2 regions of the Anaerostipes hadrus ATCC 29173 genome follow, and region 1 is predicted to be linked to the other one. Evidence: a T-box and tRNA genes for the amino acid it is inferred to sense, from the RefSeq annotation. Region 1 holds a T-box; the other holds one or more tRNA genes.
What was found. A T-box is a leader RNA that pairs with one kind of tRNA and senses whether it is charged. The one in region 1 lies ahead of pheS (phenylalanine--tRNA ligase subunit alpha), so its partner is inferred to be a tRNA-Phe.

Region 1 (16,622 bases):
ACTTTGCTTGTTTTTGCTTTAATCTTTGTAATTCTGGATGCTTTGTATGTGACAGCTTTTTTGCCAGATGCTTTGATTGTGGCTCTTGCTTCGTAATAAATAGCACCTGAGTCTCTTTTGAATTTCTTCAAATAAGATGGTTTACTTAATTTTATACTCTTGTCAATTACATCAATTTTTACAACAGATCCAGGGATTGTCAGCTGTTTAATTCCTGTTCTATAAAATACTCCTACTCCAATACTTTGAAGTCCTTCTGGCAGTTTGATTTCTTTTAATGCTTTACATTCAAAAAATGCATAATCATTAATAAATCTCAGACCTTTTGTAATTGTAACTTTATTTAATTTGTTGCAATTTTCAAAACTGCTTTCATCAATACCGCCTATCTGGCCCGGAATTGTTACAGATTCAATACTACTGTCATTACAGCTTGGTGTTACTGATAAATTCTTTGATAATGTAAGATTCTTTAAATATTTAAGATTTATTAGGGCATTGAATTCTTCTACTTTTTTTACAGAAGCAGGCATGTTATATGTTTCGGACTTTTTAGATTTTGGATAGCTAAACAATTGTTTCTTATCTTTGCTATATAAAACTCCATCTTGTGCCTGATAAGACAGATTATCTTTTGCTACACGAATCTCTTCCAATGTTTCAATTTCATTTAGCACTTCCAAATCTCTGTGTGTTTCTTTTGCTGGTGCAATATTTTTTGATAATATAATACTTTTTATTTTCAGATTTTTTTCAAATCCCTGTGAAATTGCTTTTACCTGTAATCCATCCAGTTCTTCTGGAATGACAAGATTTGTCTCACTTCCTCTATAGCTTGTAAGCACTGCATAGGAAGTCTTTCCATTGCTTTCTTTCACATAAGTATAATCCCCACTTGTTATCTCTTTATCTGCTGCCTTTACATTGTTAGTCACTGGAACTGTCGTCAGTACTGCTGCTGCCATCATTAAGCTCATGACTGTTGATACCATACGTTTTCTTACCATCTTGCTACCTCCTTATAATTTTAATTTATTAATGTTTATATTATATATTTTAACATAGCCAGACTTAAATTAAAACGCACTTTTTGGAATAGAATAAATACAGGCTTTATCGCTACTTTGTTTATCACTAATCCCGAAATATACGTAATCTCCCTTTAATTGAATTCCTTCAGATTCCGCATTACCTCCAAAATTATTATGTGTAGCTGTAACAAGGCAAGAATATTTATAACTTGATCCACTTCCTGTTAACTTTGCTATTCCCGGTTTTTGTCCGGCAGCACCTCCAATAATATAAATAGAATCTCCATCAGAAAATTCTAATCCCTGACATGAATCATTCGGTAATACACGATTACTTCCAGATTGTCTAAACGATCCATAACAAGCTGATTTTACTGCACTTGATGTACATGGAACAAATTTAGATTCTTCAGATTCTTTTTTATCCAATTCAGCATTTAATTTTTCCGCATTATAAAAACTATATTGAATTTCTCCTGTATTATCCATTACCCAGAAAAATACTTTTTTCCTATCACTAGACAATGCTGCATCTACACGTTTCACTTCTCCAATCGATGTCCCACTTTTATTTGCATAACTCATATGAGAAAATCTTGGGATTTCTGTATAATCTACACTTCCTTTAGCTTTATATTGTATTCTTCCAATTTGAGTTCCCCATTTAAATTTATACGCTTCATTTGCTTTACATGTAACCCAGAAATATGCTTTAGAATTATGTTCAAACCATTCCAAAGTCTGTCCATGACCAAAGTTTTTTAATGTCATATGATCTTGATATGTAGCTGTTGACCCATTAATCAAACATCTTGATAAACGTGAGTCTGAGCCAATTCTCTGAATCACATAAATATATGTAGATCCAATATATGTTTTTTGAATTGCAGCTGTATTTGTTAATCCTTTAATTTTATATCTTAAAGTAGCTGCTGCTTTTACATTTTTATTCGCTGATACACGACTTTGCCGTGTCTGTACTTTTGGGTGTGTCTCTAAATATTTCTGATATTCTTCTAGTGTATCAAAATCATCTTGTTCCAAAATACCCGCAACACCATCGTCATCATGTGTATCTAGTGCTACTGTACTTTCTGTTGCTTTCGTATCTGCCTTAACATTCACTGAAACTACAGTTGTTCCAATAATCATAGCACACATTGCAATACTTGCTGCTTTACATACAAATTGTTTTAATTTCATAAACTTTTTCCTTTCATTCTTTTATTTTCCCTCATTTTCTGCTATCATTATTGTATCCATGTGATACAGCTATCTGTATATATTACAGATAGGTAGGTGGCAGCCATTCGTATTACATGGATTTTTTAATTGTTCATATTGCATCACCTCTTATAAAATACATTTATAAATAAAATATTACTTAGTATAAGTTCCACTTGCCGTTACAGTTTTTCCACTACTATTTTCAACAAACACCTCTATATATCCTGTTTTTTGTATTATAAAATTGTGATTGATTTCTGCTTTAACAGTTTTATAATGTTTTACTTTATCTGCATCTAAATATCCTACTTTGACACTTTTTGTTTTTGGAGCTATCTGTAACCTAATATTGATACTACTTCCTTTCTTTTTATAAAATTCTTTAGTTTTCTTTCTAACTCCATTTTTCACTGTCCAATTAACTGTTATCGAATTAGACAACAGTTCAAAGTCTTCCTCTCCAACTTCATCAATAATATTTTCTGATATATCTATCTTTTCTTCTATAACATCATTCGTATCACTTGCAAATATATTTGTCACTGAACAACTAATTAAAAGTGTAAATACTGTTACCATTATTTTTATATATTTTATCATCGTTTTCTCCTCCTATTCCTCCATCTCTTTAATCATCATCAATATTAATCATTCCAACAATTTTTACATCTTTCTTATCCTCCATTTCAATAAACACATCATATTTCCCCTCTTTTTCTATCTTAAATCTATGTTCAACTAAATCTCTCCCTCTGTCCTGTATGTATCTAATCCTATTCTGTGAATCAATAATCCCAACTTTTATCCCCTTAAAATTTTTTTGACTTGTTATAAAAATTTCTATATTTTCATTTCGTTTCGGAGTTAATCCTTTATATCGAAGCCTTTTTCCTGCCTTTACATAAGTCTCCAATGTCATCGCATCCATCTTTTTAAAATTTATCTTCTTTATCGTTTCACTCTTATCATTTCCCAAAACTCCCGTTTTTTCTTCATACGATATTCTCTCCTCTTCCTCATCATCTGGTTCTTCTATTTCTACTTCCGTTTCTTGTACCCATTTTGTATACGCCTTTTGATATCCCTTACTTGCAGCCAAAATACTGGTTACACTCATTCCACAAAATATCACGGTCATTGCAATCACCGCAGCATATTTTATCTTCTTTTGTTTTCGATACATCATTGCATAGTAGATTCTTTGTTCTAAACTATCTCGGCTTTCAAACAGACATGCTGCCCGATATGCTTTGATTCCCTGACTTTTCTGACTCATCTCAAAAATCGTTGTAAAATAACGCTTCGCTGATCCTACATAACCAATCGCTGATAGATCACAGATCACCTCGCTCCATTCATCGTTCTTACGAAATACAGTTCTGATCCATGGGCAATACCAGTGAATACATACCATCAGACATGCTATATAATTCCAAAATATATCGTGCTTCTTATAATGTGTGAGTTCATGGTAAATACACGTTTTTAATTGTTCTTCTTCCATATCTTCCACAGGTAAAAACACACATGGTTTTAATATTCCTGCTGTCATTGGAATCTGAATGCGATATCCTTGTAATACTTCTATTGATCTGCGAATTCCAAGCTCTCTTTTACAATCTTCAAAGATCTTTTGCACATACATCTTGCATGGAAAGCATCTTTCTTTTTCTCTTCTAATTCGAAAAGTTCGTTCTCCAAACTTCAGAACTGTTGCAATTGCTCCAGCCAGCCAGAACAACGATATAGCATAAAAAGCCTTGATGATAGTACCTGTAAAATCAAATACATACCCATTATCAAAAAAAATATTTACCAACAGATATCCTGCCGGAACATAGTAAGCAATTAGAATGATCTTTAATATCAAATCATAGACTTTTGGACGAATCTTATCTGCAAAAAACTTTCTTAGTGCCATCCAGAAAACAAACATACAGCTTCCAGTGCACATGGATAAAAATATCGCACTAAATATCCTAACCAATATCTCTCTTATGTCTATCATATCTTCTCCTGTCAATCATCGATTTCTTCTAACAACTTTTTGAGTTTCTTTAGTTTCCCCTCATTTAATTTTCCTTTATATAATGTCTTCACCAGATCAAATCCAGATTCTTTGTACCAGAAATTCTTTGTCTTTTCCAATTCCTGTTCTTTATAATCCTGCTCTTCGATCAGATAATTAATATAAGAATATTTCCCAATCTGATATGTTGTCACATATCCTTTCTCTTCTAAATGAAGGACAAATGTACGGATCGTTGTTCTTTTATAATCTTTTCCGTAATCTTGTTTTAGATTTTCAATCAGCTGCTGTAATGGCATATCCTTTCCATAATCCCAGATACATTTCATCACAACCTGTTCTGCACTTGTTAATTCTTTTAATTCCATAGCTAAATCCCCTTTATCTTTGTTATTTATTCTATATTTATAGTCATATCATATTCGATGATACTTCTACTTTGATAGTTATATCATAACAAAAATCTTCTTAAATGTAAATATCCTTTTCTTGCAATTTCGTATGATTTCTTGGAACTTAATTTGTTTACTTTCATATAAGAAAAAATCGCAGCCAAGATATACCTTAACTACGATTCTTCATTCCTCACCCAATTCCGCCTAACGCAATCCCAAGCACCAATACCAAAATACAAATTGGTACATAAATATATTTGCAGATTGGATAATACATCTTTGTAAATTTTGTTTCTCTTCCTTTGTTTATCTGTGTTTCTACATATTTCTTTCCGGCGATCCAGAAAAACATGATTCCTGCGAGTCCTGCTCCTAGTGGGCAGATGTAAATGGATAGGATATCCATCCAGTCAGATACGATGCCCTGGATCAATAAGGAGACGATCACGCCGATCACTGCGATGATCACGCAGGCGGTCTTTCTTCCTACATGAAGCTTTTCCTGTACGGTTGCAATTGGTGCTTCGTAGAGATTGATCAGTGATGTCATTCCCGCAAAAAGCACTGCAACGAAAAAGATGATCGCGATGATCGTACTTCCTGGCATGGAGCTGATCAAGTTTGGAAGATAGATAAATAACAGCCCCGGTCCTCCTTGATCCAGTGTTGCTCCAGTTGTTGCCATAGCTGGGATGATCACGAGTGCTGCAAGCATCGCAGCGAGCGTGTCAAAAAATGCAACTCTTGCCGCAGATGATGGGATGTCTTCTTCATCGGATAAATACGATCCATAGATCAATGTTCCATTTCCTGCGACGGATAAGGAGAAGAAGGCCTGTCCTAGTGCAAAGATCCATGTCTTTGGATCTAAGATGGCCGCCTTATCGACTCTGAAAATATATTGATATCCCGTTGCTGCCCCTGGCTGAAATGCCACATAGATTCCAAGGATCACAAACAGCGCAAAGAAAATTGGCATTAAAATCTTATTGGCTTTCTCGATCCCTGCTCCTACACCAAAGATCAAAATACACATACATAAGATCAAAGCAAGAATCTGCCAGATGTTATTTCCAAATGCAGATGCCATTGTTCCAAAACGTCCACCAAATTCTTCGATCGTCTTTGGTGCAAGTGTTGCCCCTGTGAAAGTTCCAACAGCATATTTTAAGATCCACCCCATCACAACTGTATATCCGATTGCCATAGCAAGAGAACCAAGAACTGGTATCATTCCTAACCCTTCCCCGACTTTTCTCTTTCCTTTCTTCTCACAGACCATCCCAAATGCATCAATCGGTCCAGACCTTGCCGCACGTCCAAAACTCATCTCTCCGATCACACCAGTGGATGCGATCACAACGACAAAGATAAAATATGGGATCAAAAAGGAACCCCCTCCATACAAAGATACCCTTGTCGGAAACATCCATATATTTCCCATACCAACTGCCGAACCAATGCAGGCGAGGATAAATCCCCACCTGCTGTTAAATGATTCTCTTTTATCTTTCATATTTTAATTTTATCCTCCTGATTTTACTTTTTAAACTTCAAGTCTGTCGGTGTCAATACTCCATTATCTCCAAGCTGCTTCCATTTATATGTGAAATTCTTCTTTGCTGAATGTATCTTCTGTCTGTTGATCGTTTGACCTTTCATACCGATCAGCTGTTCATTTATAATAACATATGCTGTATCTTTTTGCATCTGGTATTGTTTTATTTTAGGTGAAATATAGGCTGTTTTTTTGATCTTGACATCATCTTTGTTCATTTCGATAATCTGAATCTTTCTTACTGCATGGTCTGCTTTAAATTCCACTTCATAACTGATTTTTTTATCTCCCACATCCGATGAAAAGTTTAGTGTCATTGACTGACCTTTTCCAAAATCCTGCACTGATGCACATCCCATAAATCCATCTGCATTCTTTAAATAAACTGTTCCATCTGATCTTTTACAAATCATTCCCAGACTTGTTGTTACTATGCCTTTTGTTTCTTGAACATACATTGTTGCCTTTACTTTTTGTTCTTTTTCCTTCGATGTGATATTATTTTTATCATCCATTTGTCCATCAACGTTTGATACGAAATTAAAATGTGTCAACTGTGGATCTCCATCCATACTGACAGTATCTTTTTCTGGCATATATTTATATAGAAAATATCCTTTTATTTTCTTAAAATGCACAAATCCTTTCTTATCTTTCACTCCAGCTATCTTACCGTCTGGTATCCTGTCCCCTACAACTGCATAAGCTCCATATAATTCTTCCTTCGCCTGTCCACTTTCGTCCTTCTTTGCAATCTGGCATCCTGTTAAGACTACTACCGTAAGCATAACCGCTATAAATATTCCTGTTTTTCTGATTCCCCTACTCATCTTCTTCCTCCAATCTCCCGTCAAATTTCAAGATATCTCCAACATCGCACTCAAGATAATAGCAGATCTTATTGATCGTTGAGAAACGCACTCCTTTTGCCTTGCCGCTTCTTAAGATTGACAGGTTTGCTTCTGTAATATGGACTTTTTTACATAATTCTTTGGATGTCATATTTCGCTCTTTTAAGATGTCATCCAAATGTATTTTAATTGCCATAACTATCATTCCTTCTATATAAACTGGTCATTTTCTTCTTTTAGTTGTTTGGTCCGCTTGAAGTATTCATAGAAGATCAATGCTCCAAATGCTATGATCAATGGTTCCATGGATACATCTGGTGCAAATGTAACATTTACATTCTGTAAGGTTGCTCCTAATAAAAACTGATAAAAATTCAGGATAAAATCTGATATGACTGTAACCACTGCGGTAACCTTTGCAACACTTGCGAGTCTTGCCACTGTCATCATCTGCTGCTCTTCCTTATGATCTTCGATTGCTTTTACTACATGAATGATGTTGATAAATAGCAGGATTGTCATAATGATTGGTAATAACTGTAATACTGATTTAAGCCATTCTATTGAAGATACATTTTGCAGTTTATTTTCGCTCTTATGAAGCAGTTCGAATGTCTTTGCATATGTGATCAAAAGCGTATAATAACTGACTAGCGCAGCAATGAGTCCTTTCATCCCAAAATATAAGCGGCTTTTCCAATTCTTCTGGCTGTCATCTCCAAGAAAACGGATTGCTTTCATGATCAACCACATAATCAGGACGCTGTAAATGATGAATGCGTAAATAATTTTCATTACAATCAGACTATTCTGGTCCATTGAAAAAATGTCTGGCATTTTCTGATACATGAGTCCTGGATTGATGAACATATACATGGAATAAAATAATAGCCCTGTGAATGCAACAAGTAATATGTCTTCTTTCTGTGTTCTTCCTCTTTTTCTCTGATAGATGATATAGATTGCTGGTATCATTGAAATGACTGCGTATATGATGATCGCGATGACATTTCCTATTGCTGAACTTAGGGATAGAAATCTTAGCCCTTTTCCTATGAGTTCAAATGGTAAGTACATGATCTGTAGTGCTGCTGTCATATGTAGGATTTTGCTTGCTATAAATGCAAAAAGGATTCCTGCGATGACTTCGATCAGGATTAGTTTATTTATGTTTGATTTCATCCTATCTACCTCCAATTATTGTTTTTCGATAATTTCAAGATTATTGTAGCATAAAAATTATTGAAAAACAATAATTTTTAGAAAAAGTTTCCTTTGGAATATAAACTTCTTTCTGGTGAACAAAAAATCCCCTGACACTATTATCTGCCAGAGGATTTTAATTCTCACTTTATTTTGTTTTCGATCACAATTAAGCACGTAATTCAACGCCTAATTTCTTCAGTTCATCAAGAATCTTCTCAACGATCTTAGATACTTCTGCGTCCTCTAATGTACGGTCTTTTGCTCTGAATGTTAAGGAGTATGCTACGGATTTATATCCTTTTTCGATCTGGTCTCCTTCGTAGACATCGAATAATTCGTAGGATTCGAGAAGTTTTCCACCTTTATCTTTGAAGATCTTCTCAAGCTGTCCAACAAAGATGTCTTTCTTCATAACCATACTTAAGTCACGTTTCATTGCTGGGAATTTGGCTACTCCTTCGTATTTGCGGTCGAAGGTTGCTTTCGGTACTAATGTTGGCATGTCAATGACCGCTACATAGACTTCACCTTTCATGTTATAGTTATCCATAACTTCTGGATGAATCTGTCCGATGTAGGCGATTTTTTCTCCATCGATCGTCACATCTGCTGCTCTTCCTGGGTGTAAGAATGGATGTTCACCTGTTGGTGCATATTCAGATCTTCCACCTAATCCTAAGGAATCAAGCATATCTTCTACAACACCTTTTAATGTGAAGAAATCACATTCTCCGTACATTCCAAGTGTCATCTGCATTCTTTCATCTGGTAATTCTGTTAATGGTAATGATTTTGGAATGTAGATATTTCCAAATTCATATAATCTTACATTTTTATTTCTGTGTGCTAAGTTTGTAGACAGAGATGTTAACATTCCGTTTAAGGAAACTGTTCTCATAATACTGAAGTCTTCTCCTAATGGGTTTGAAATCTCGATTGCCTGACGTTCTTTTGCATTTTCATCTAATAATAATTTATCGAATACTTTTGGACTTTCGAAGGAATATGTCATTCCACCACAGAATCCGTTCTGTTCTGCTACATTTCTGCAGACATCTTCAACACGGATCTTGAATGGTTTCTTACCGGCTGTGGATTCTCCGTTTGGTAATGTAACTGGGATGTTATCATATCCGTAGAATCTTGCAACTTCTTCTGCAAGGTCTGCCATACGGTGAAGATCCTGACGGAAGGATGGTACGATGACTTCATTTGTTGCTTCATCATATCCAAGGTCGATTCTTCCGAAATATTCTAAGACTTCTTCTTTGGATACATTTGTTCCAAGAAGGGCATTCATCTTGTCTACTTCTAATGGAAGGCGGATCTGTTTGACTGGATTTGGATAAACATCAACGGCTCCTCCAACAACTTCTCCTGCTCCTAATTCTTCGATCAGCTGGCATGCACGATCCATCGCTGCCATTGCATTTTCTGGGTCTAATCCTTTTTCGAATTTACCAGATGCATCGGTTCTTAAACCGATTCTCTTAGAAGAAAGTCGGATATTGGTTCCATCAAAGCATGCTGCTTCAAATAATAATGTCTTGATATCATCTGTTACCATAGAGTTTTCTCCACCCATGATACCTGCGATACCAATTTCTTTTTCTCCATCACAGATCATTAAGACATTTTCATCCATTGTTCTTTCTTCACCATCTAATGTAGTGAATTTATCTCCTGCTTTTGCACGGCGTACGACGATCTCTTTGTTTGCGATCGTATCAAGATCGTATGCATGCATTGGCTGTCCGAATTCTTCCATCACGTAGTTTGTGATGTCAACCAGGTTATTGATCGGGCGGATTCCCATCGCAGCTAATCTTCTCTGCATCCATTCTGGTGATGGTGCTAATTTGATATTTTTTACAACTCTTGCTGTGTATCTTGGGCAAAGATCCTCGTCTTCGACTCTTACTTTGATGTAATCATTGACATCTTCATCATTTCCAGTCTTTGTGACAACTGGTGGAAAGAAGTCTTTCTTAAATGTAGCGGCTGCTTCTCTTGCCATACCGATCATGCTGAAGCAGTCTACACGGTTTGATGTGATCTCGAATTCGACAACTGCATCGCGAAGTCCTAAAGCTTCAACTGCATCATCTCCTGGTTTTACGTCTTTATTGAAAATGTAGATTCCATATTCCGGTGCTTCTGGGTACATGTCTCTGGAACTTCCAAGTTCTTCAATAGAACACATCATACCAAAAGATTCTACTCCACGAAGTTTTCCTTTTTTGATCTTAATTCCGTCTTCTGGGTTCTTTCCACCGTCATGTCCTCCGGCAACTCGTCCACCGTCTAAGACAACTGGTACTAAGTCTCCTTCTGATACGTTTGGTGCTCCTGTTACGATCTGAACTGTTTCATCTCCAACATTCACCTGACAGATGATCAGTTTGTCTGCGTCTGGATGTTTTTCGATCTTCTCAATCTTTCCGACTACGATCTTTTCTAAGTTTTTATCTAAATATGTGACACTTTCCATGTTGGAACCAGATAATGTCATTTTATCTGCATATTCCTGTGGTGTGCAATCAAGATCAGGCACATAAGCTTTGATCCATGAAATTGGTGTATCCATTACTTTTATTCTCCTTTATTCTATCTTCTCTATTCGAAATATTCTTATCGTTTCTCTTAGAACTGTGATAAGAATCTCTTATCGTTTTCGTATAACAGACGCATATCGTCGATCTCGTATTTTAATAATGCGACACGCTCTAAACCGATTCCAAATGCAAATCCTGAATATACTTCTGGGTCGATTCCGCACATTTCAAGCACGTGTGGGTGAACCATTCCACATCCTAAGATCTCGATCCATCCGCTTCCTTTACACATACGGCATCCTTTTCCACCACATTTGAAACATGTCACGTCTACTTCCGCACTTGGCTCTGTAAATGGGAAATGATGTGGACGGAATTTTACTTTGGTATCTGGTCCGAAGAATTCTTTTGCAAACTGTTCTAATGTTCCTTTTAAGTCTGCAAATGTGATTCCTTTATCTACAACTAATCCTTCTACCTGATGGAAAGATGGAGAATGTGTTGCATCTACTTCGTCAGAACGGAATACTCGTCCAGGTGCGATCATACGAATTGGCATCTGTCCTGTTTCCATGATACGAGCCTGTACAGGAGATGTCTGTGTTCTTAACACGATATCTTTGTTGATATAGAATGTATCCTGTTCATCTTTTGCAGGATGATTTGCAGGAATATTTAACATTTCAAAGTTGTATTTATCGTATTCTACTTCTGGTCCTTCGACAACTTCGTATCCCATACCGATAAATACTCTCTCTAAATCTTCCAGCGCGATCTGGTTTGGATGACGATGTCCTTTTTCATGAGTTTTTCCAGGTAATGTAACGTCGATGACTTCACGTTTCATCTTTTCTTCACGAACTTTTTTCTTTAATAATGTCATCTCTTTTTCTAATGCTTCTTCGATGACTGCTCTGGTATCATTGACCATCTGTCCAACGATCGGACGTTCTTCTTTGGCTACGTCCTTCATTCCTTTTAATACCTGAGTTAATTCACCTTTTTTACCCAGTACAGATACACGGATATCATTTAAACTATCCATTGCATCTGCTTGCTCGATTTTCTCCAAGGCAGCTTTCTTGATTGCCTCTAATCTCTCTTTCATCTGCTTAGTTCTCCTTTATTGATCTTTTCTATATTCTCGGATCAGGTTACTTTTTCTTCTGTATTCAGGCAAAAGAAAAAGAACCCGTCCGCAAAGGGACGAGTTCTTAATATATACTCGCGGTACCACCCTAATTCCTATGGTATCGTTAAACTTCTTCTTAATTACCATAAGCACTTAAGTCTCTGCATAACGGGCAGACTCCGTTATCTCCTACTGATACATGATATGAAAATGATTGTTGCATCGCATTCAGAGATACAGCTACGGTGTGAAATTCGGAAACTTTTGGTTTCTTACTGTGCACCATCAATGCCTTTAACGTTATTATTCTATAACATTCTTATGGCATTTGTCAATTAAATTTTCTGTGGAAGTTGTGCCAATACGATTGCTATAAACATCAACCCACACCCTATCAACTCTCTATGGCTCAAATTCTGATGCAGAACTAAAAAGCCAGCGATCACAGAGGTCACAGATTCCAGACTAAGGATCAACGATGCTACCGTAGGATTCATATTCTTCTGCCCCACGATCTGTAATGTATAAGCAACTCCACATGACATCACTCCTGCATATAAGATTGGTTTCCATGCAAGTAAGATCATGCTAATCTCCGGATGTTCAAAAAGCATCATTGGAACAAAACAAAGAATCCCGCAGATAAAAAACTGAATACATGACATTTTCACTCCATCATTAAATTGTGTAAAATAATCGATCACTAAAATATGAATCGAAAATGCAATTGCACCTAAAAATACATAGATATCCCCTTTTCCAATCGAAAATCCGTCCGTAATGCATAAAAAATAAAGTCCTGCAAGTGCGATCACAACGCTGATCCAGACGGATAATCCGCACTTTTTTCCTAAAAATAATCCCAAAATTGGAACAATGATAATATAAAATGCTGTAATAAATCCTGCTTTTCCTACAGTTGTATACATGATTCCAAATTGCTGCAAGGTGCTTCCTGTAGCTAATGCGACTCCGCAACAGATTCCGCCTAATAGCAATCTCTTTTTCTCCGTGAAGTATGTTTTCTTCCTTACTTTTCCTCTGTTTAGAAACGCAATACACGGAATCAATACAATGCCTCCGATCAATGTACGAACACAATTAAATGTAAATGGTCCAACATAATCCATTCCAACACTTTGTGCAACAAATGCAGCGCCCCATATGATCGCAGCTAAAAATAATGATAATGATCCTTTGATCTGTTCTTTTTTCATACTTTTCAAACCTTCTCTTTCGTTAGCATATTGAATTTATTTTACTACGGTAGTTTTTTGTCTGCAAGTAAAAAGAAAGAATGCATCTTATGATCTGATATCGATCATAAATACATTCTTTCTTTTTAAGTTTAAGAATTGTATCTATATTTAATTTTATAGTTACCTATTTATAAAGGGTCAGTATTTCTTCCCCTACGTTACACTCTCCAATATGTTTCAATGAAATACTTGCGTATTCCGCATTATTACTGATAACTACCGGAGTCGTCATAACATATCCATCTACTCTCATATCTTCTAAGTCGAACTCACAGATGAGCTCTCCTTTTTTTACTTTCTGACCAGCTTCTACTTTCATATAGAAGCCTTTTCCACCTCGCTTTACTGTATCAAGCCCAAGATGTATCAAAACTTCTGCTCCATCTTTGGATTCCATAGCAAGGGCATGTTTTGTCCTAAACACTGCTGCGATGATCCCATCTACTGGTGCATATAGTTTTCCTTCTTCTGGTTTAACTGCAAAGCCTTCCCCTAACATTCCACCAGAAAATGCCTCATCTCCAACTTCTTCTAGTTCAATCACGCATCCTTTGATCGGACAGGCGATACTTTCCTGTTGCATTTTATCTTTGGAATGTGTATTTTCTTTTAGTAATTGTTTGATTTCTTTCTTTGCTCGTCTTGTCCTTAAATAATCTTCCAGTTCTGATTTTAGCACCGTTACATATGGACCATAAATGATCTGAATGCTGTTTCCTCGTTTCAAAATTCCCCTTGATCCTGTTTCTTTGATCATGGCATCATCCACCAGACTTATATCTTTCAGTCCACATCGAAGTCTTGTAACACAACAGTCAATATCACCGATATTCTTTTTGCCTCCAAGTCCCGCTGCGATCTTTGCTAATAATTCTTCTGAAAAATCTTCTCTGTATTCATATTCTGGCTCTTCTTCATATTCTTGTGCTGGTTCTTCTTCCCTTCCTGGTGTTTTGATATCAAATTTCAAGATCAGAAAATGGAATAAGAAATAATACACTATGAAATAAACAATTCCCAGTGGAATGACCATCATCCAGTTTGTTTTTTCTTGTCCTTGCATGATTCCAAAAAAGAACAGATCGATAAGCCCTCCAGAAAATGTTAATCCAACTGTAATCTTCAATACATGCATCATCATATATGCAAGTCCTGCAAAAACACAATGTATTCCATATAATCCAGGTGCAATAAATAAAAATGTAAATTCCAACGGTTCCGTAATTCCTGTGAGCATTGATGTTAATGCTGCTGAAATCATAAGTCCACCGACAACTTTTCTCTGTTCAGGTCTGGCACAACGGTAAATTGCAAATGCCGCTCCTGGCAATCCAAAGATCATCAATGGGAATTTTCCTGCCATAAATCTTGTTGCTTCCACATTAAAATGTGTTGTTGCTGGATCTGCTAATTGAGCAAAAAAGATATTTTGTGCCCCATCGATCATTTTCCCAGCAACTTCCATCGTTCCACCTAGCGATGTCTGCCAGAACGGGAGATAAAATACATGATGAAGTCCAAATGGGATCAATGCACGTTCCATCACTCCATAAATAAACGTCCCTAAATAGCCTGAAGCTCTCACAATTCCTCCAATGGAATACATCAGATTCTGGATCGGAGGCCAGATAAAGAACATTAATATTCCAACTCCAACATATACAATGGTACAAATAACCGGCACTGCCCTTGTTCCGCCAAAAAACGATAAAACTTCTGGAAGTTTTATTTTATAAAAACGGTTATGAAGATACCCGACACCAAGTCCGACAAGAATTCCTCCAAATACACCTAACTGTAGTGATGTTATTCCAAGAATCTGATCCGTTGCTCCCGCATGCATTGTATATGTATCACCATACAATGATAACATCGATGAAATAGCTTCGTGCATAACGAAAAAAGACAATGCCCCTGATAATGCTGCTACCGCTTTCTCTGCCTTTGCCATCCCAATTGAAACTCCCATTGCAAATATCAACGGAAGATTGCCAAATATAATACTTCCACAATCACTTCCAACTTTAATTACTCCATACAAAATAGTCCCCGGACCCATGATCTCCATCAGATGATAGGCCCGAAGCATTGTTTCATTTGTCAAAGATCGTCCAATTCCAAGCAAAAGACCTGCAACTGGCAAAACAGCGATCGGAAGCATAAATGCACGTCCGACTCTTTGCAAGACGCCAAATACCTTTCCTGTTTCCTTCATATAAAACTTCCTTATTCTATATATTCTTATAATCCTTCTTTATCTATTATGGTCATGATCATAATGTGGAGATCATGACTTCCATATCTCCATCAAAAGTAACTTCTTTCTGATCGGAACAGATCACAAAATGGTCACCTTTCTTTACTTCATTTCCTTCAAAAATTCCTGTTCCCTCTATGATGCTTACCATCATAAATGGTTCGTCATTCTTGATCACATTTTTTCCATTCAACTGATAACGATCCACTTTAAAGAATTCACTGTCAACATATCTTGTCTTTGTACCATTCTCAAGAATTGTCTGCGGAAATTCTTTGTTCTGATCAATATCTGCTGGTACATTTGTCACATCAATAGACTGCTGTACATGAAGCTGCCTTTCATTTCCATCCGCATCTTTTCTATGATAATCATAAACACGATATGTAATATCAGAAGACTGTTGTGCTTCATAGATCAGCGATCCGCTGCAGATCGCATGTAATGTTCCAGATGGAATATAGAAGAAATCTCCTGCTTTGATCTTGAATGAATTTAACAGATTGTCATAATCATCATTCTCGATCGCTTTGACGAATTCATCTTTTGTCTTTGCATGGTGTCCCATGACCATCTTTGTTCCTTCATCCGCTTGAAGAACAAACCAACATTCTGTCTTTCCTAAAGAATTCTCATGTTCCTTCGCATACACATCGTCTGGATGCACCTGTACAGACAGGTCATTTTTCGCGTCAATGATCTTTACAAGTAATGGGAACTGGTCTCCTTCGATATTTCCAAATAATTCTCTGTGGTTTTCAAATAACCAGGATAATGTTTTTCCTTTATATTCTCCATCTGCGATCGTACAATCTCCATTCTTATGTGCAGAAATTGCCCAACACTCTCCTGTGTGATCACTCGGAATCTCATATCCATAAATATCTTTTAATTTTGTTCCACCCCAGATCATTTCTTTAAAAACTGGATTCATTCTTAAAATATGTCCCATAGCTACCTTCTTCACCTTTCAACTCTAAAACTACATTTATTTCTTGATTTTCGCATTCTTCTTTGATGGTATAAAATTACGTTTCAACACATCAAAAAAGCTTAGAGAACGCACCAGACGTTCGGATGGTATATACTGATTGATTGCACGTAACACTTTCTTAGGTTCTT
Region 2 (16,622 bases), 410 kb from region 1:
TATTGGAGGACTGATTCAGGGATGTCCAGTTGGTGAGATCTTTGTTGTTTTAGGCAAGACAGTGATTCAGATGTTTAAGACGATCATTACGATCATGGCAGTGCTTGCGACAGCTAAGATCATGGGATACAGCGGAATGACACAGTCTATCGCAGATTTTATCGTACGTGTAACAGGAAGCTTTTATCCATTAGTTGCACCACTGATCGGATCTATCGGAACATTCGTAACAGGAAGTTCTACATCAAGCAGCGTACTATTCTCCAAGTTACAGGCAAGTACAGGAGCAGAATTAAATATCAACCAGATCTGGCTGGTAGCTGCAAATACAGTTGGTAGTACCGCAGGAAAGATTATTTCTCCACAGAGTATCGCAGTAGCGACAGCGGCAACAGCAACGGTAGGAAAAGAAAGTGAAATCTTAACAAAGGTTATCAAATATTTCGTATTATTCGTTATCATCTATGGATTAGTTTGCTACTTTGGAGTTAAATTGATCTGAAAATGATAAAGATAAAAGATATTAAAAAGCTATAAACTTTTAAGGAGGAAGATAAATGAGTGAGTATCAGTATAACAAAGTGACACCAGAGATGATCGAGAAATTCAAAGAGATCGCTCCAAAACGTGTCTTAGTGGGTGATGAAATCAATGAGGATTTCACCCATGATGAGATGGCAATCTACGGAAAAGCTAGACCAGAAGTTTTAGTAGAAGCAACATCAACAGAAGAAGTTGCAGCTGTCGTTAAACTTTGTAATGAAAACAAGGTTCCTGTAACACCAAGTGGTGCAAGAACAGGATTAGTAGGAGGAGCCGTAAGTATCGGTGGCGGTGTTATGATTTCTCTTACAAAGATGAACAAGATCCTTGGATATGACAAAGAAAACTTTGTAGTGAAGATTCAATCAGGAGTCCTTTTAAATGATCTTGCACAGGATGCAGAAAAACAAGGATTATTATATCCACCAGATCCAGGTGAGAAATTCGCAACAGTCGGTGGAAACGTAGCAACCAACGCTGGTGGTATGAGAGCTGTTAAGTACGGATGTACAAGAGATTATGTACGTGCCATGACAGTTGTATTACCAACAGGTGAGATTGTAAAACTTGGAGCTACTGTATCAAAGACAAGTTCAGGATACAGCTTATTAAACTTAATGATCGGTTCTGAAGGTACTTTGGGTATTATCACAGAACTTACATTAAAAGTAATTCCAGCACCAAAATCAGTGATCAGTCTGATCATTCCTTATGAAAACTTAGAGGATTGTATTGCAACAGTACCACAGTTCTTTATGCATCATCTGGCACCACAGGCTCTGGAATTTATGGAAAAAGAAGTTGTTATGGATACTGAGAAGTTCTTAGGAAAACAGGTATATCCAAAAGAATTAGAAGGAACAGAGATTGGAGCATATTTATTAGCAACATTTGATGGAAATTCTGAAGAACAACTGGAAGATATCATTGAACAGGCATCTGAAGTAGTATTAGAAGCAGGAGCAATTGATGTATTAGTTGCTGATACACCAGCCTTAAAGAAAGATGCATGGGCTGTCCGCGGAGCATTACTTGAGGCAATTGAAGCAGATACTGTACTGTTAGATGAATGTGATGTTGTAGTTCCAACAAATAAGATTGCAGAATTCCTGACATATACAAAATCATTAGAAGCAGAAGCTGATTTCAGAGTGAAGAGCTTTGGACATGCTGGAGACGGTAACTTACATATCTATACATGCAGTAATGACATGGAAGAAGGAGAGTTTAAGAAACAGGTTGCAGTCTTTATGGATAAAGTATATGCAAAAGCAACAGAATTCGGTGGAATGATCTCTGGAGAACATGGAATCGGACATGGAAAGATGGACTACCTAGCAGAGTCTCTCGGACCAGTTCAGATGAGGATCATGGAAGGTGTCAAAGAAGTCTTTGATCCAAATATGATCTTAAATCCAGGTAAGATCTGCTACAAATTATAATTTTAATAGGAAACGATTAATCAAACATAAACAAGTAACATAAAACATATACAAAGCTTTTTTAAGGTTATTTTAGGAGGATATCAAGATGGCATATTTAATTTCAGAGGAAGCAAAAGACTTATTACAGGATGTACACGAGTTCTGTGAAAACGAAGTAAAAGAACAGTGTAAAGCATACGACGTCAGTGGAGAATGGCCAAAAGAAATTTATGACAAAGCCATTGAAATGCAGTTACATTCATTAGAAGTACCAGAAGAATACGGTGGACCAGGATTATCAAGAGTAGACGTTGCGGCACTGATCGAAGAAATGGCTATCGCAGATGCAGGATTTGCAACAACAATTTCTGCCAGTGGATTAGGAACAAAACCAGTACTGATCGCAGGAAATGAAGAACAGAAAAAACATGTATGCCAGAAGATCATTGATGGTGGATTTGGAGCTTTCTGTTTAACAGAACCAGGAGCAGGATCTGATGCTAGTGCAGGAACAACAACAGCTGTCAAAGACGGAGATGAGTGGGTATTAAATGGAAGAAAATGCTTCATTACAAATGGAGGAATCGCTTCTTTCTACTGTATCACAGCTATGACAGATAAAACAAAAGGTGTTAAAGGAATCTCTATGTTCTTAGTTGATGCTGGAACACCAGGATTAAGCACAGGTAATGAAGAAAATAAAATGGGTATCCGTACATCAAACACATGTGATGTTGTATTAGAAGACTGTCGTATTCCAGCTGCAAACTTAGTTGGAGAAGAAGGAAGAGGATTCTCAATCGCAATGAAGACATTAGACCAGGCAAGAGCTTGGATGGGATGTGTTGCAACAGGTATCGCACAGCGTGGTATCAATGAAGGTATTGCATATGCCAAAGAAAGAGTTCAGTTTGGTAAACCAGTCATCAAAAATCAGGCAATGCAGTTTAAAGTAGCTGATATGGAAATCAAAACAGAAACAGCTCGTCAGATGGTTGCACATGCTTTAACAAAGATGGATATGGGATTACCACATTCCAAAGAAGCAGCGATCGCAAAATGCTATGCATCTGATATCGCAATGGAAGTAGCTTCTGAAGCAATCCAGATGTTCGGTGGATATGGATACAGCAGAGAATATCCAGTTGAGAAATTATTAAGAGATGCTAAGATCTTCCAGATTTTCGAAGGAAGTAACGAAATTCAGAGAATCGTCGTAGCAAATAACACAATCGGAAGATAGAACATAAGAAGGAGTAAGACTATGAACATTTTAGTATGTATCAAACAGGTTCCGGATGATTCTGTAGAAATCCATTTAAATGCAGAAGGAACACCGGATTTAGCAAACGTAACACCTGTTGTAAATGCATTTGACACCTATGCTCTCGAAATGGCAGCACGATTAAAAGAATCCTCTGAAGGAGAAGTAACAGTTGTATGTGTCGGAGAAGATAGTGCAAAGAACTCTCTGAAAAACTGTCTTGCAGTTGGTGCAGATCATGCATTTTTAGTAAGTGATGATGCATTCAAAGGATCTGACACAACAGGAATCGCAAATATCCTAAAAAATGTGATCGCAAAATTAGAAGCGGACAATGGTCAGAAATTTGATCTTGTATTCTGTGGAAAAGAAGCAACAGATGCCGCACTTGGACAGGGTGGCTTAATGTTAGCTGAAGAACTTGGAACAAGTGTGATCACAAATATTACAGAAATCGCTTTAGATGGCGATAAAGTGACAGCAAAACAGGAAACAGAAGAAGGATACCGTACAGTAGAAGCTTCTGCACCATGTGTTGTAACAGTCACAAAACCAGAATATGACCCACGTTACCCAACGATCAAGAATAAAATGGCAGCAAGAAAGAAACCAATCGGCGATATTAAAGAAGTTGATCTTGCTGATCTTGAAAAAGAAAAAGTCGGAGAATCTAATGCAAAGGTTCAGATCGTTAAATTATATGAACCAGCGAAGAAAGAAGCCGGAATCAAGATTCAGGAAGAAACACCAGAAGATTCAGCAATAAAAGCAGTCGCTATGATGGCAGATGCCAAAGTATTCTAGGAAGGGAGAACAAAGGACATGGCAGAATGTAAGAATATCATGGTATATGTAGAAACTGCAGAAGGAAATCCAGTCAAAGTTGGATTGGAAATGTTATCTCCAGCCAAGAAACTTGCCGATAAAGTTACGGCAGTTGTTATTGGAGGTGGAGTAGCAGATGCAGCAAAAGAAGTAGCAAAGGCCGGAGCCGATCAGGTCATCTGTGTCGACAGCGAAGATTACAAAGAGTTTAATCTCGATGCATATGCTCAGGTTTTAGTAGAATTAGTAAAAGAAGAAAATCCAGAAGCTGTATTTGTAGGTGGAACACAGGATGGAAAAGATATCGCACCAGTTGTTGCAGCAAAATGTAACACAGGATGTGCATCCGATGTATTAGATATCAAAGCAGAAGATGGAGAAGTTATCTATACATGCCCACTTTATGGTGGAACTGTATTGGAAGATGTAAAGATCAAGACAACACCACAGATAGCAACATTACGTTCCGGAGCATTCCAGAAAGTGGAAGACCCAACTGAGGGTGAAGTTGTAGCCAAAGAAGTAAAAGTAGCTGATGATGTGATCAAAGCAAAGATCACAGAAAGTGTAAAAGAAATCGCAGAAACGATCAACCTGGAAGAAGCAGAAGTTATCGTATCTGGTGGACGTGGAATGGGAAGCAAAGAAAACTTCGCATTAGTTGACGATCTTGCAAAACTCTTAGGAGGAGTTGTAGGAGCAACAAGACCAGCCATTGAAGACGGATGGGTATCAAAGATTCATCAGGTTGGACAGTCTGGAAAGATCGTTGCACCAAAATTATATATTGCATGCGGAATCTCTGGAGCTACACAGCACGTATCAGGAATCATGAATTCTGGATACATTGTAGCAATCAACAAAGATGAAGATGCACCAATCTTTGACGTAGCCAATGTAGGAATCGTTGGAGACGTTATGAAAGTGCTTCCTGTTATGATCGAAGAGATCAAGAAGATCAAGGATGCACAGTAAATAAATATCTATTTTTAAAATAGCTTGTTTCTATACTTAATGTATATTCACCATTTATAAAAGGTCAGATTATGGCGTATGCCATAGCCTGGCCTTTCTTTCCGTGTATAATTAATAAGAAGAAACTTTTATATATCACGTCCACAATGCCGGTAAAATGCCAGCATATACAATCCACATAATCCAACAAGTGCATACACAACTCGTGACAGCCAGCTCATATCTCCAAACAAAAATGCAACAAGATCAAATCGGAAGAATCCGATCAATCCCCAATTTATAGCACCAATGATCGTAAGCGTTAAAGCTGTACAATCCAAACATTTATTTCCCATAATAAAATCAAACCTCCTTGATGTGAAATGTAAAGAATTCCAGTATAGTATTTACAAAAAAAAGGATTTTATGTACAAGGTATTAAAAACCTTAAAATACATTTACGTTTAAAAAAAAAGAGAGTATAATACTCATCAAAGACCATGTCTGACTACCGTGAAGGTAAAGGAGGAACAAAGGCATGAAAGTTATTTTTTTAGACGTAGACGGAGTATTGAATTCACAGCAATTATTCGAGAAATGCGAAGATGATCAGCTGATTTCTGTAGATGAGGATAACATTAAGAATTTAAAAACAATCGTAGATGCAACAGGAGCAAAGATCGTATTATCATCATCCTGGAGATACGGATGGGCAGAACACAGTGATGCTGTGCAGGACTGGTGTCAGATTCTAGTTGACATCTTAGCGAAATACGACCTAAAGATCATAGATAAGACAGAATACCTAAGCAGTGGAAGAAGAGAAGATGAGATCAAAGATTGGCTGGATAAGTGTGAAGAGAAGATTGAAGGTTTTGTCATATTAGATGATGGTGCATATGAATGGCATAGACACGGATTTGACAAACATCTGGTCAAGACAGATTTTTGTACAGGTGGATTAAGAGAAGAAGATGCAGACAAAGCAATTAAGATCTTAAATAAGAAAAGATTATTCAGCTTTTTCAAAAAATACTAAAGGAGAGTTAACAGATGGATATAAATAAAGTGACAACAGCAATGATCGATTACTATCAAGGTCAGCCAAAGAGAATCCAGCATTTCTTGAAAGTACACGCGTATGCAAAGCTGATCGGAGAACAGGAAGGATTAGATAAGGAAATTTTAGACATCCTGGAAGTGGCTGCATTAACACATGATATCGGTATCAAAATAAGCGAAGAAAAATACAACAGTAGTGCAGGAAAATACCAAGAGGTTGAAGGACCGGCAGTTGCACAGCAGATGCTGGAAGACTTACAATATGACAAAGCAAAAACAGACAGAGTCTGCTATTTGATCGGACATCACCATACATATGATCAGATTGACGGTATTGATTATCAGATTCTTGTAGAAGCAGATTTTTTAGTAAATCTTGCAGAAGAACAAAGTTCTAGAGAGACAATTGAGTCCGTAAAAGGCAAGATTTTTAAGACAAAAACAGGAATCTGGCTGATAAATAAAATTTTTTGAAAAAAAAGCTTGCCAAGAGTCGAGGAATATGATAAAGTATAGAAGTCGCAGAAATGAGACAACAATTTAACTGCCCAGATAGCTCAGTCGGTAGAGCAGAGGACTGAAAATCCTCGTGTCGCTGGTTCGATTCCGGCTCTGGGCATTGTATGCGGGTGTAGTTCAATGGTAGAACTCCAGCCTTCCAAGCTGATCACGTGGGTTCGATTCCCATCACCCGCTCTTTTATTAAGAAGAATGTTATGCATTCTTCTTTTTTTATGTTTAAGCATAAAAATAATAAAAGTACAGGATCCATCTAAACGATAAATGCACAAACATGAGTAGTTTTGTACAAATTTTGCACTGTGTACATTCTGCAGATTTGTGCTTTTTCTTTGTACATTTCTTGGACTTTTATTTTAAGAGTTGATTCGGTATGATAAATATATGGAAAGCAAAAGGAGGTAAGAACATGTCAATCGTATATAACTTAGATGTAAGATGTCATGAGATGTTGAAATATTTATTATATCAAGATGGCTATACATCGATCACACAACTTGCAGAAGAAATGAATATTTCTAAGCGTAGTGTTTATTATGATATACGCAAGATCAATGAATGGATGGAGGCACAACATCTGTCAGAATTAGTCGTTGAGCGAAAAAAGGGAATACGAATTGACGATGAACAAAAAGCAATGATTCGTGCAGGATTAAAGATGATACCATCTGAACTTGCTTATGTGTTTACACCAACAGAACGAGTAAAGATCATTATATGTTCTATTTTGCAAAGAAATAGAAATTTGTTTCTTGATGATTTTATGGATTTTTGTCAGGTGAGTAGAAATACAACGATAAGCGATGTGAAAGAGGCAGGAAGAATCATTTCTGAATATCAGCTGCAGCTGATTTACGAAAATGGAAAAGGGTATCACATTAAGGGTGATCTTGTACGAAAAAGAAGTATTTATTTTTCTTATTTTAGTTCAATTGCAGATTTTTATAAGAAAGGAATTCTTCCGTTAGACGCTCCAGAAAAAGTACAAGAATTTTTGGACAGATTAAAAGATATTGAAAACGCGTTGGATGTTCAATATGTACAAGGAACGTTATACACTATTGCAGTGTTCTTTTCAACCATTGATAATCGTACAGATGTTGTTGAATTTTCGAAAAAAGAAAAAATGGAGATTATGGATACGAAAGAGTATGAAATGGTATCTAGAAGATTTTCAGATTTAAAAGAAAGTGAACAATTATATCTGACATTACATTTACTGGGATCAAGAATGCAGAGTATACCGGTAGATTTTATGGAAGAAGAATCTGGGCAAGAATCACAATGGCTTTCCAGGATACTTGTAAAAGCTTTTTCACGAATTGCAGGAGTTGGATTCTCAAAGGAGAGAGAGTTAACAGAGGCACTGGCAGCTCATTTAAAGACATCAATGTATCGATATCGATATGGAGTACAGCTTGCGAATCCTATGTTAGATAATATAAAAAATGAGTATGGAGATCTCTTTGAACTCACAGCAAGAACCTGTAAATATTTGGAAAAAGAAATTGGATTTCCGATTCCGGAAGGTGAAATTGCGTATATAACATTACATTTTGGCGCATTTATCAGTGCAGGACAGGAAAAAGAAAACAGATTAAGAATTTTGATCGTATGTCCCAATGGAGTCAGTACTGCAAATATGATATGGGGTGAGATTCAGACACTTGTCCCAGATGCAGATGTAGTTGACGTGTGTTCATTAAGAGAATATGAGAGAGCACATGATTATAATGTAGTGATTTCGACAGTCGTAATTGAAAATGAAAAAGATCTGATTTTAGTACATCCGATTCTTACAGATAATGATCGAATGAAAGTTTTGCAAAGATGTATGAAGTATAAGCATGAAAATAATGTCAGTATTTCGAACATTACAGAAATTGCATCAAAATATATGACAAATGATAATTTACAAAAATTTAAAGAAGAATTGATTGAGCTATTTTCAAAAAATTCTCTGAAACAATATGTGGAACATAAGAAAAAACCTCAAAAGGGATTGTATGAAATATTGGAGGATCCATATATTCGCATTATAAAAGATAAGTTTAAATGGCAGGATGCGATAAAAGTTTCTGGAGAGGTATTATTAGAAAATAAATTGATCAGACAGTCTTATATAGACAGCATTATTTATAAAACAGACCAATATGGTCCCTATATGTTTATTACAAAACAGGTATTTCTTGCACATTCAGAAATTGAAGATGGAGCACAAAGCATGGGCTTATCAATGACTATTTTTAAAAAGCCTGTGGAATTTATAACATTAGATGGTAAGCAGCGATTTGCAAAAATTATTTTAATGTTATCAGCTCAGGATCAAAAATCGCACATTCGTTTATTGAATGATATAATGACAATTTTTTCAGAACAAAAAAATGAAGAAAAATTATGGGGACAGAAAGAAATTTTGGATGTTAAAAATGTATTGTATGAACTTTTACAGGAGGAAAAATGAAGCAGATATATGACATGTTGAAATTGGAGAATATAAAAATTCTTGCAGGAGTAAAAGACTGGAAAGAAGCAATTTATACAGCAGTTCAACCATTAGTAGATGGTGGATATTGTGAAGCAAGATATAGTGATGAGATCATAAAAAATACAGAAAAACTTGGACCATATTATGTGCTGTGTGAAAATGTGGCATTGATTCATGGGAGTACAGAACAAGGAGTTATCAAACGTCAGATTGCCATTACACTATTAAAAGAACCAGTAAAATTTAAAGAAGACGGATACGATGTAAGAATTCTTGTTACGTTAGCTGCAACAGATGCGGAATCGCATATGGAAGTACTACAGGCGATGTCAGAATTATTTGAAAGCAAAGAAAGTACGCAAAGAGTTTTAGATGCTTCAAATGAAAAAGAAATTTATGACTTGTTTGTTGGGGCAGTGTAGAAATTATATGGAGATACACAAGGAGGATAAAAGATGAGTTTTATTATTAATATATTATCAACACCTGCGATTTTGGTAGGTCTGATTTCATTATTTGGTTTGATTTTGCAGAAAAAACCAGTAGAAGATGTTGTAAAAGGAACAGTAAAAACAATTGTTGGATTCTTGGTACTGACAGCAGGTTCAAGTTTTTTGCAGACAGGGTCTTTAAATGATTTTGGTGTGATTTTTAATTATGCTTTTAATATGCAGGGAGTTGTGCCAAATAATGAGGCAATCGTATCGTTGGGATTAGCTGATTTTGCAAGTGATACAGCTTATATTATGTGTATTGGAATGATCGCTAATATCGTATTAGCAAGATTTTCAAGATTACATTACATTTTCTTAACAGGACATCACACATTATATATGTCAGCAATGTTAGCAATTATTTTAAATGTTGGAAATCTAACAGGTCCAATGTTATGGATTTCAGGTGGACTGATCCTTGGACTGATCATGGTAATTTCACCAGCACTTTGTCAGCCTACTATGGAAAAAATTACGGGAACAGATGAACTTGGATTTGGACATTTTGGTGGATTTGGTTATTGGTTTTCAGCACAGATCGGAAAGCTATTTAAAGATAAGAGTAAATCTACAGAAGATGTGAATTTCCCACAAAGAATTTCTTTCTTACGTGATACAACAGTAGCAATTGGTTTAACAATGACAATCTTCTTTGTTGTTGTAACATTTGTAGCAGTTGTTGTGAGAGATGGAATGAGTGACCCAACAATTTCTGCTTTCTTTAAAGGTGAAACACAAACACATTGGATTGTATGGGCTATTACAAAAGGATTAAGTTTTGCAGGTGGTGTATATATCATCTTAAGTGGGGTGCGTTTGATCATCGGTGAGATCGTTCCAGCATTCCGTGGTATTGCTGAGAAGATCGTTCCAAATGCTAAACCTGCAATTGACTGCCCGGTAGTATTCCCATATGCACCAAATGCAGTATTAATGGGATTTCTTGTATCATTCTTAGGAGGTATTGTAGGATTATTTGTTCTTGGAGGAATCAATAAGGCATTAATTCCAGTAGCGCTTATTTTACCAGGAGTTATTCCTCATTTCTTCTGTGGAGCAACAGCAGGAGTTTTTGCAAATGCAGAAGGTGGATTAAAGGGATGTCTAGTAGGATCATTTCTGCATGGATTACTAATTACATTTCTGCCAGCAATTTGTATGCCAGTTATGGGATCTTTGAACTTTGCAAACTGTACATTTTCAGATGCAGATTTTTCTATTACAGGAATTATTTTAGGAAATATTGCTCAGTTTGTAAAAGGTGGAGGATTATTTGCGGTATGTGTAGTATTATTCCTTCTGCCAATTATTTATAACGTTATTATGCCAAAGAAAAAAGAAGCTTAAAAATAAGAATTAGATTTTAGGAGGTATTTATTATGATTAAATCAATTATGTGTTGTTGTGGTTCAGGACTCGGATCAAGTATGTTAGTTCGTATGAACGTTGAAAAAACTCTGCAAAAGATTGGAGTATCAGGAGTAAGTGTAACACATTCTTCATTATCAGATGCAGCAGAAGGAGCAGCAGATTTATTTGTTGTAGGAAAAGACTTAGAAAATTTTGTAAAACAATTACCAAGAGTAGTTATTTTAGATAATATTATGGACAAAACAGAGTTAGAAAACAAATTAAGAACAGAGTTTGAAAAATAAAAGGGATTTATGAATATGGAAAAGGATAAATTAGAGGAGTTGAAGCTTTTATCAGCTAAGATTCGTAAAGACGTTTTGGAAATGTTGGAAAAACGTGGTTACGGACACATGGGCGGTTCTTTATCAATTGTAGAGTTGATGAGTGTACTTTATGGAAAGCAGCTTCGATACGATGCAAAGAATCCTGATTGGGAAGAAAGAGATATGGTTGTATTATCCAAAGGACATTCAGGCCCAGCGTGGTATAGTGTACTTGCAGAAAAAGGATTTTTTGACAGAGAATGGCTATTTACATTAAATGATGGTGGAACTAAACTTCCATCGCATCCAGATCGATTGAAAACACCAGGAGTAGATATGACAACTGGATCACTTGGTCAAGGAACATCTGCAGCGGCAGGAATTGCAACGGGATTTAAAATGAATAAAACAGATCAGTATGTATACCTGATCGTTGGAGATGGAGAATTAAATGAAGGTCAATGCTGGGAAGCATTTCAATATATTGCGCATTATAAATTAAATCATTGTGTTGTGATTATTGATGATAACAAAAAACAGTTAGATGGTACAACAAAAGAAGTAATGAATCCATTTAGTATCGAAAATAAAATGAAGGCATTTGGGTTTTATACACAGACTGTAAAAGGAAACGACGAGGAAGCAATTGATGAAGCAATCAACCGGGCCAAAAATGTAAAAGACCAGGCAGTATGTATTATTCTTGATTCCATAAAAGGAGCTGGAGTCCCATATTTTGAACAGTTGGATGCAAATCACTCCGTAAAATTTAATAATGATACGATTAAAAAAGCTACTAAGGATGCAATCAAAGAGTTAGATGAGTTCATTAAGGGAGGTGCCAGGTAAAATGTTTCAATTAGCAGAAAACAGACAGGAAGCAGGAAGAGAATTAAGAGATTGCGTTGTTGAGACATTGCAGGAACTTATGAAGGATGATGACAAAATAACAGCTCTTGAAGCTGATTTGGGTGGAGCAAGTGGATTTACCAAAATTAAAAAGACAAATCCAGAGCGTTTTATTCAGTGTGGAATTGCAGAAGCTAATATGATGGGAGTTGCAGCTGGATTATCTTTGACAGGGTTTAAACCATTTACGCATACATTTGCACCATTTGCGACAAGAAGAGTATTTGATCAGTTATTTTTATCCGGTGCATATGCAGGAAATACAATCAATGTTTATGGCTCAGATCCAGGATTTAGTGTGGCATCCAATGGTGGAACTCATACAGCGTGGGAAGATGTAGCATTGATAAGAGAAATCCCAGGAGCAGTTATCTGCGATCCAGCAGATGATGTACAAATGGAATGGATCATCAAAGAGTTTTTGAAAATGGAAGGAATCCATTATGTAAGGAGTAATCGAAAGGCTGTACGAAATGTATATAAAAAAGGTTCCTCTTTTAAAATTGGACAGGGAAATATTTTAAAAGAAGGAAAAGATATATTAATTATTGCAGCTGGGCAACTAGTTTCTGAGGCATTGGATTGTGCTGAAGAATTAGAAAAAGAAGGATATTCTGTAGAAGTTATAGATATGTTCACAATTAAGCCTTTGGATGAAAAATTATTGATCAAGGAAGCAAAAGGGAAAAGCAAAATTGTAACCATTGAAAATCATTCAATTTATGGCGGACTTGGAAGTGCGGTTTCAGAAGTGATTGCAGAAAATGGAATTTCTGTGCCAGTAAAAAGAATTGGTGTCAAAGAAAAATTTGGACAAGTAGGAACAGCAGAATTTTTACAAGAGGAATTTGGATTGACCGCTAAACAGATAAAGGAAACAATTTGTCAATTTTAAGCTGTGAAGGAGCAGAGTAAAAGTTCTGCTCCTTTTTTGTGATTGTCTCTTCGGACTAGACTCGCTTTGTTTGATAAGGTATACTGTTTAAAGAAGCAAAATCTGAAGAATCATAAAGGAGATACAAAAAATGGATTACAACAAACTGGCATTAGAAATGCACGAACAAAACAAAGGTAAGATCGCAGTACGTTCTAAAGTAACAGTAAAGACAAGAGATGACTTAAGTACAGCTTATACACCAGGAGTCGCAGAACCTTGTCGTAAGATCCGTGATAATAAAGAAGAAGTATATCGTTATACAGCAAAAGGTAATTTAGTAGCTGTCGTATCTGACGGAACAGCTGTATTAGGACTTGGAGATATCGGCCCAGAAGCAGCAATGCCTGTTATGGAAGGAAAAGCCCTTTTATTTAAAGAATTTGCAGATATTGATGCATTCCCAATCTGTCTTGATACAAAAGATACAGAAGAGATCATCAAAACAGTCAAGAATATCGCACCATGTTTCGGTGGTATCAATTTAGAAGATATTTCCGCACCAAGATGTTTTGAGATTGAAAAACGTTTAAAAGAAGAATTAGATATTCCAGTATTCCATGATGATCAGCATGGAACAGCCATCGTTGTAGCAGCAGGATTATTAAATGCCTTAAAATTTGTCGGAAAGAAAATGGAAGATGCAAACATTGTGATCAATGGAGCAGGATCTGCTGGAATCTCTATCTGTAAACTATTATTACAGTTTGGCGCAGGAAATGTTGTCTTAGTTGACCAGAAAGGTGCATTATGTCCAGGAGAAGACTGGATGAATCCAGCACAGAAAGATATGGCAGAGATCACAAACAAAGAGAAACAGACTGGAACATTAACAGAGATCATCAAAGATAAAGACGTATTTATCGGAGTTTCTGCACCAAATATCGTGACAGCCGAAATGGTATCTACTATGGCAGACGATGCGATCATTTTTGCCATGGCAAATCCAACACCAGAGATCATGCCAGATGAAGCGAAGAAAGGTGGAGCAAGAGTTATCGCAACAGGAAGATCCGATTTCCCTAATCAGATCAATAACGTATTAGTATTCCCAGGAATCTTCAGAGGAGCTCTGGATGCAAGAGCTGGACAGATCACAGAAGAGATGAAGATGGCAGCAGCAAGAGCGATCGCAAGTATCATCAGTGATGATGAGTTAAATGAAGAGTATATCATTCCAGGTGCATTTGATGAAAGAGTCTGCAAAGCAGTAGCCAAAGCTGTTGCAGAAGAAAGCCAGAAATAAATGATAGAATTAAATTAAGTACAAGAGCACTTCTGTTCAAGAAGTATGTTTTATGATATACTATATTGAGTTGTGAGAAAATTTTAGGAGATTTTAGGAGAATTCATTCAATGAAAACAAGCGGAATATTATTGCCAATTTTTAGTTTACCATCAGATTACGGAATTGGATGCTTTTCAAAGGAAGCATACAAATTTGTAGATTTTTTAGAAGAAGCAGGCCAGAAGTACTGGCAGATCCTTCCATTAGGAACGATCGGTGCGGGAAATTCTCCTTATCTTTCGTTTTCAAGTTTTGCAGGAAGTGCATATTATATCGACTTAGAACAGTTACTGGAAGAAGGACTTCTTAAGAAAAAAGAACTCGAATCAATTAAGGAAGAAAACAAGGGCAAAGTTGACTATGAGAAAATCAGAGAAGATCACAGAAAGCTTTTAAGAAAAGCTTATTTCAGATTTCATCCAGATGAAGATTATAAGAAATTTATCAAAGACAATGAATACTGGATCGGGGAATATGCAGAATATATGAGCGAGAAGAAAAGTAAATTCCCAGAAAGTTATTTCTGCTTCTGCCAGTATTATTTCCATAAACAGTGGCTTGCGCTGAAGAAATATGCGAATGACAAAGGAATTCAGATCGTAGGAGATCTTCCATTTTATGTAGCCTTAGATGGAACAGCATTTACATACCACAAAGAATTATTTAAAGTCGATGAAGAAGGAAAGGCAACGGTTGTAGGTGGATGTCCTCCAGATGCATTTGCAGAAGATGGACAGGTATGGTCCAATCCTGTATATGACTGGGAATATCATAAGAAAACAGATTACGAATGGTGGATGAAACGTTTACGTCATAATTTTATGTTATATGATATTTTAAGATTAGACCATTTCAGAGGATTCGATGAATACTTTGAGATTCCAGCAGAAGACGAGACAGCTGTTAATGGAGAATGGGTCAAAGGTCCAGGAATGGATTTCTTTGAAGCAATGAAGAAAGAACTTGGCGAGAAGAAAGTTATCGCAGAGAACTTAGGATTCTTAACAGACAGCGTGCATAAACTTCTAGATGATACAGGATTCCCAGGAATGAATGTTCTGGAATTTGCATTTGGAGCATATGATGACAGCATCTATCTTCCACATAAATACAAAGAAAATAGTGTTGTATACACAGGAACACATGACAATGATACGGTTGTTGGATGGTACGAAACATTATCAGAAGATGATAAGAAATTCTTAGAGCATTATTTAAAATACAGTACGATCGAGAGAACAGGAACTGTACATTTAGACTTGATTTCTCTTGCATTAGAGAGTCGAAGCGATATGGTGATCATCCCACTTCAGGATTATCTTGGATTAGGAAATGAAGCAAGGATCAACACACCATCTACGGTAGGTGGTAACTGGGAGTGGAGAGTGAAAGAAGAGCAGTTAACAGATGAGTTAAAAGAACTGATCAGAACACTGACAATAAAATATCGTACAGTTGCAGAAGAGAATGCGAAGAAAGCAGCCGAAGAAGCACAGCAATAGAAGAAATTGATAGAAGAAAAAGGATGAAAGAATTTGGGAAATCTTTCATCCTTTTTTGCATAGAAATAAAGAAATATGCGTATAAAATAATTGATATTAGATTGTATGGAATATGATGTACCATATAAAGCAATAAAATTAGCTTGACGACACAAAATCATAGTGCTACAATTTAGTACATAAAAGCATTGAAGTTTTAAAGTTCAGAAGTTTAAAGCCAAGGAATGCAATCGGGAACGATATTAAGGAGGAGAAAAATATGAGATTAAAGAAAGTCATGGCAACAGGATTAGTTGCTGCATTAGCATTATCCACAATGGTTGGTTGCTCAAGCAAGAAAGACAGTTCAGACCAGAAGAAGATCGGAGTCGTTCAGTTAGTAGAACATGATGCTTTAGATGCATCTTACAAAGGGTTTAAGGATGGTCTTGAGAAAGCTGGATATAAAGACGGAGACAAGATCAAGATTGAATATAAGAACGCACAGAATGAACAGTCAAATTGCCAGACAATTGCCAAACAATTTGTTACAGATAAGTGCGATCTTGTATTAGCGATCGCAACACCAGCAGCACAGGCAATGGCCAATGAATCAAAAGATATTCCGATTTTAGTAACAGCTGTTACAGATCCAGCCGATGCCAAACTGGTGAAATCAAATAAAAAACCAGGAACAAACGTATCTGGAACATCAGATTTAACACCAGTAGCAAAACAGATGAATCTATTAAAAGAATTAA

Region 2: it has a tRNA-Phe gene. The T-box ahead of pheS (phenylalanine--tRNA ligase subunit alpha) is inferred to sense a tRNA for this amino acid. The anticodon was not compared.

Annotation. Positions count from the first base shown of each region.
Region 1 is NZ_AP028031.1:916,886-933,507, reverse strand. Features, by position in the region: gene QUE18_RS04550 (leucine-rich repeat protein) at 1-1,007, opposite strand, end outside; gene QUE18_RS04545 (helveticin J family class III bacteriocin) at 1,077-2,234, opposite strand; gene QUE18_RS04540 (hypothetical protein) at 2,412-2,858, opposite strand; gene QUE18_RS04535 (M56 family metallopeptidase) at 2,887-4,266, opposite strand; gene QUE18_RS04530 (BlaI/MecI/CopY family transcriptional regulator) at 4,278-4,655, opposite strand; gene QUE18_RS04525 (sodium-dependent transporter) at 4,873-6,198, opposite strand; gene QUE18_RS04520 (hypothetical protein) at 6,222-7,070, opposite strand; gene QUE18_RS04515 (helix-turn-helix domain-containing protein) at 7,063-7,287, opposite strand; gene QUE18_RS04510 (hypothetical protein) at 7,302-8,273, opposite strand; gene pheT (phenylalanine--tRNA ligase subunit beta) at 8,464-10,884, opposite strand; gene pheS (phenylalanine--tRNA ligase subunit alpha) at 10,941-11,960, opposite strand; T-box leader at 12,052-12,282, opposite strand; gene QUE18_RS04495 (DMT family transporter) at 12,320-13,201, opposite strand; gene QUE18_RS04490 (PTS sugar transporter subunit IIABC) at 13,368-15,458, opposite strand; gene manA (mannose-6-phosphate isomerase, class I) at 15,517-16,452, opposite strand; gene QUE18_RS04480 (DUF956 family protein) at 16,489-16,622, opposite strand, start outside.
Region 2 is NZ_AP028031.1:507,351-523,972, forward strand. Features, by position in the region: gene QUE18_RS02425 (L-lactate permease) at 1-502, shown strand, start outside; gene QUE18_RS02430 (FAD-binding oxidoreductase) at 558-1,985, shown strand; gene QUE18_RS02435 (acyl-CoA dehydrogenase family protein) at 2,074-3,210, shown strand; gene QUE18_RS02440 (electron transfer flavoprotein subunit beta/FixA family protein) at 3,232-4,035, shown strand; gene QUE18_RS02445 (electron transfer flavoprotein subunit alpha/FixB family protein) at 4,054-5,031, shown strand; gene QUE18_RS02450 (DUF378 domain-containing protein) at 5,160-5,366, opposite strand; gene QUE18_RS02455 (HAD domain-containing protein) at 5,549-6,049, shown strand; gene QUE18_RS02460 (HD domain-containing protein) at 6,064-6,546, shown strand; tRNA gene QUE18_RS02465 (tRNA-Phe) at 6,619-6,691, shown strand; tRNA gene QUE18_RS02470 (tRNA-Gly) at 6,698-6,768, shown strand; gene QUE18_RS02475 (BglG family transcription antiterminator) at 7,001-9,055, shown strand; gene QUE18_RS02480 (PTS sugar transporter subunit IIA) at 9,052-9,501, shown strand; gene QUE18_RS02485 (PTS ascorbate transporter subunit IIC) at 9,535-10,920, shown strand; gene QUE18_RS02490 (PTS sugar transporter subunit IIB) at 10,953-11,228, shown strand; gene QUE18_RS02495 (transketolase) at 11,238-12,098, shown strand; gene QUE18_RS02500 (transketolase family protein) at 12,100-13,053, shown strand; gene QUE18_RS02505 (NAD(P)-dependent malic enzyme) at 13,184-14,338, shown strand; gene malQ (4-alpha-glucanotransferase) at 14,449-15,882, shown strand; gene QUE18_RS02515 (ABC transporter substrate-binding protein) at 16,142-16,622, shown strand, end outside.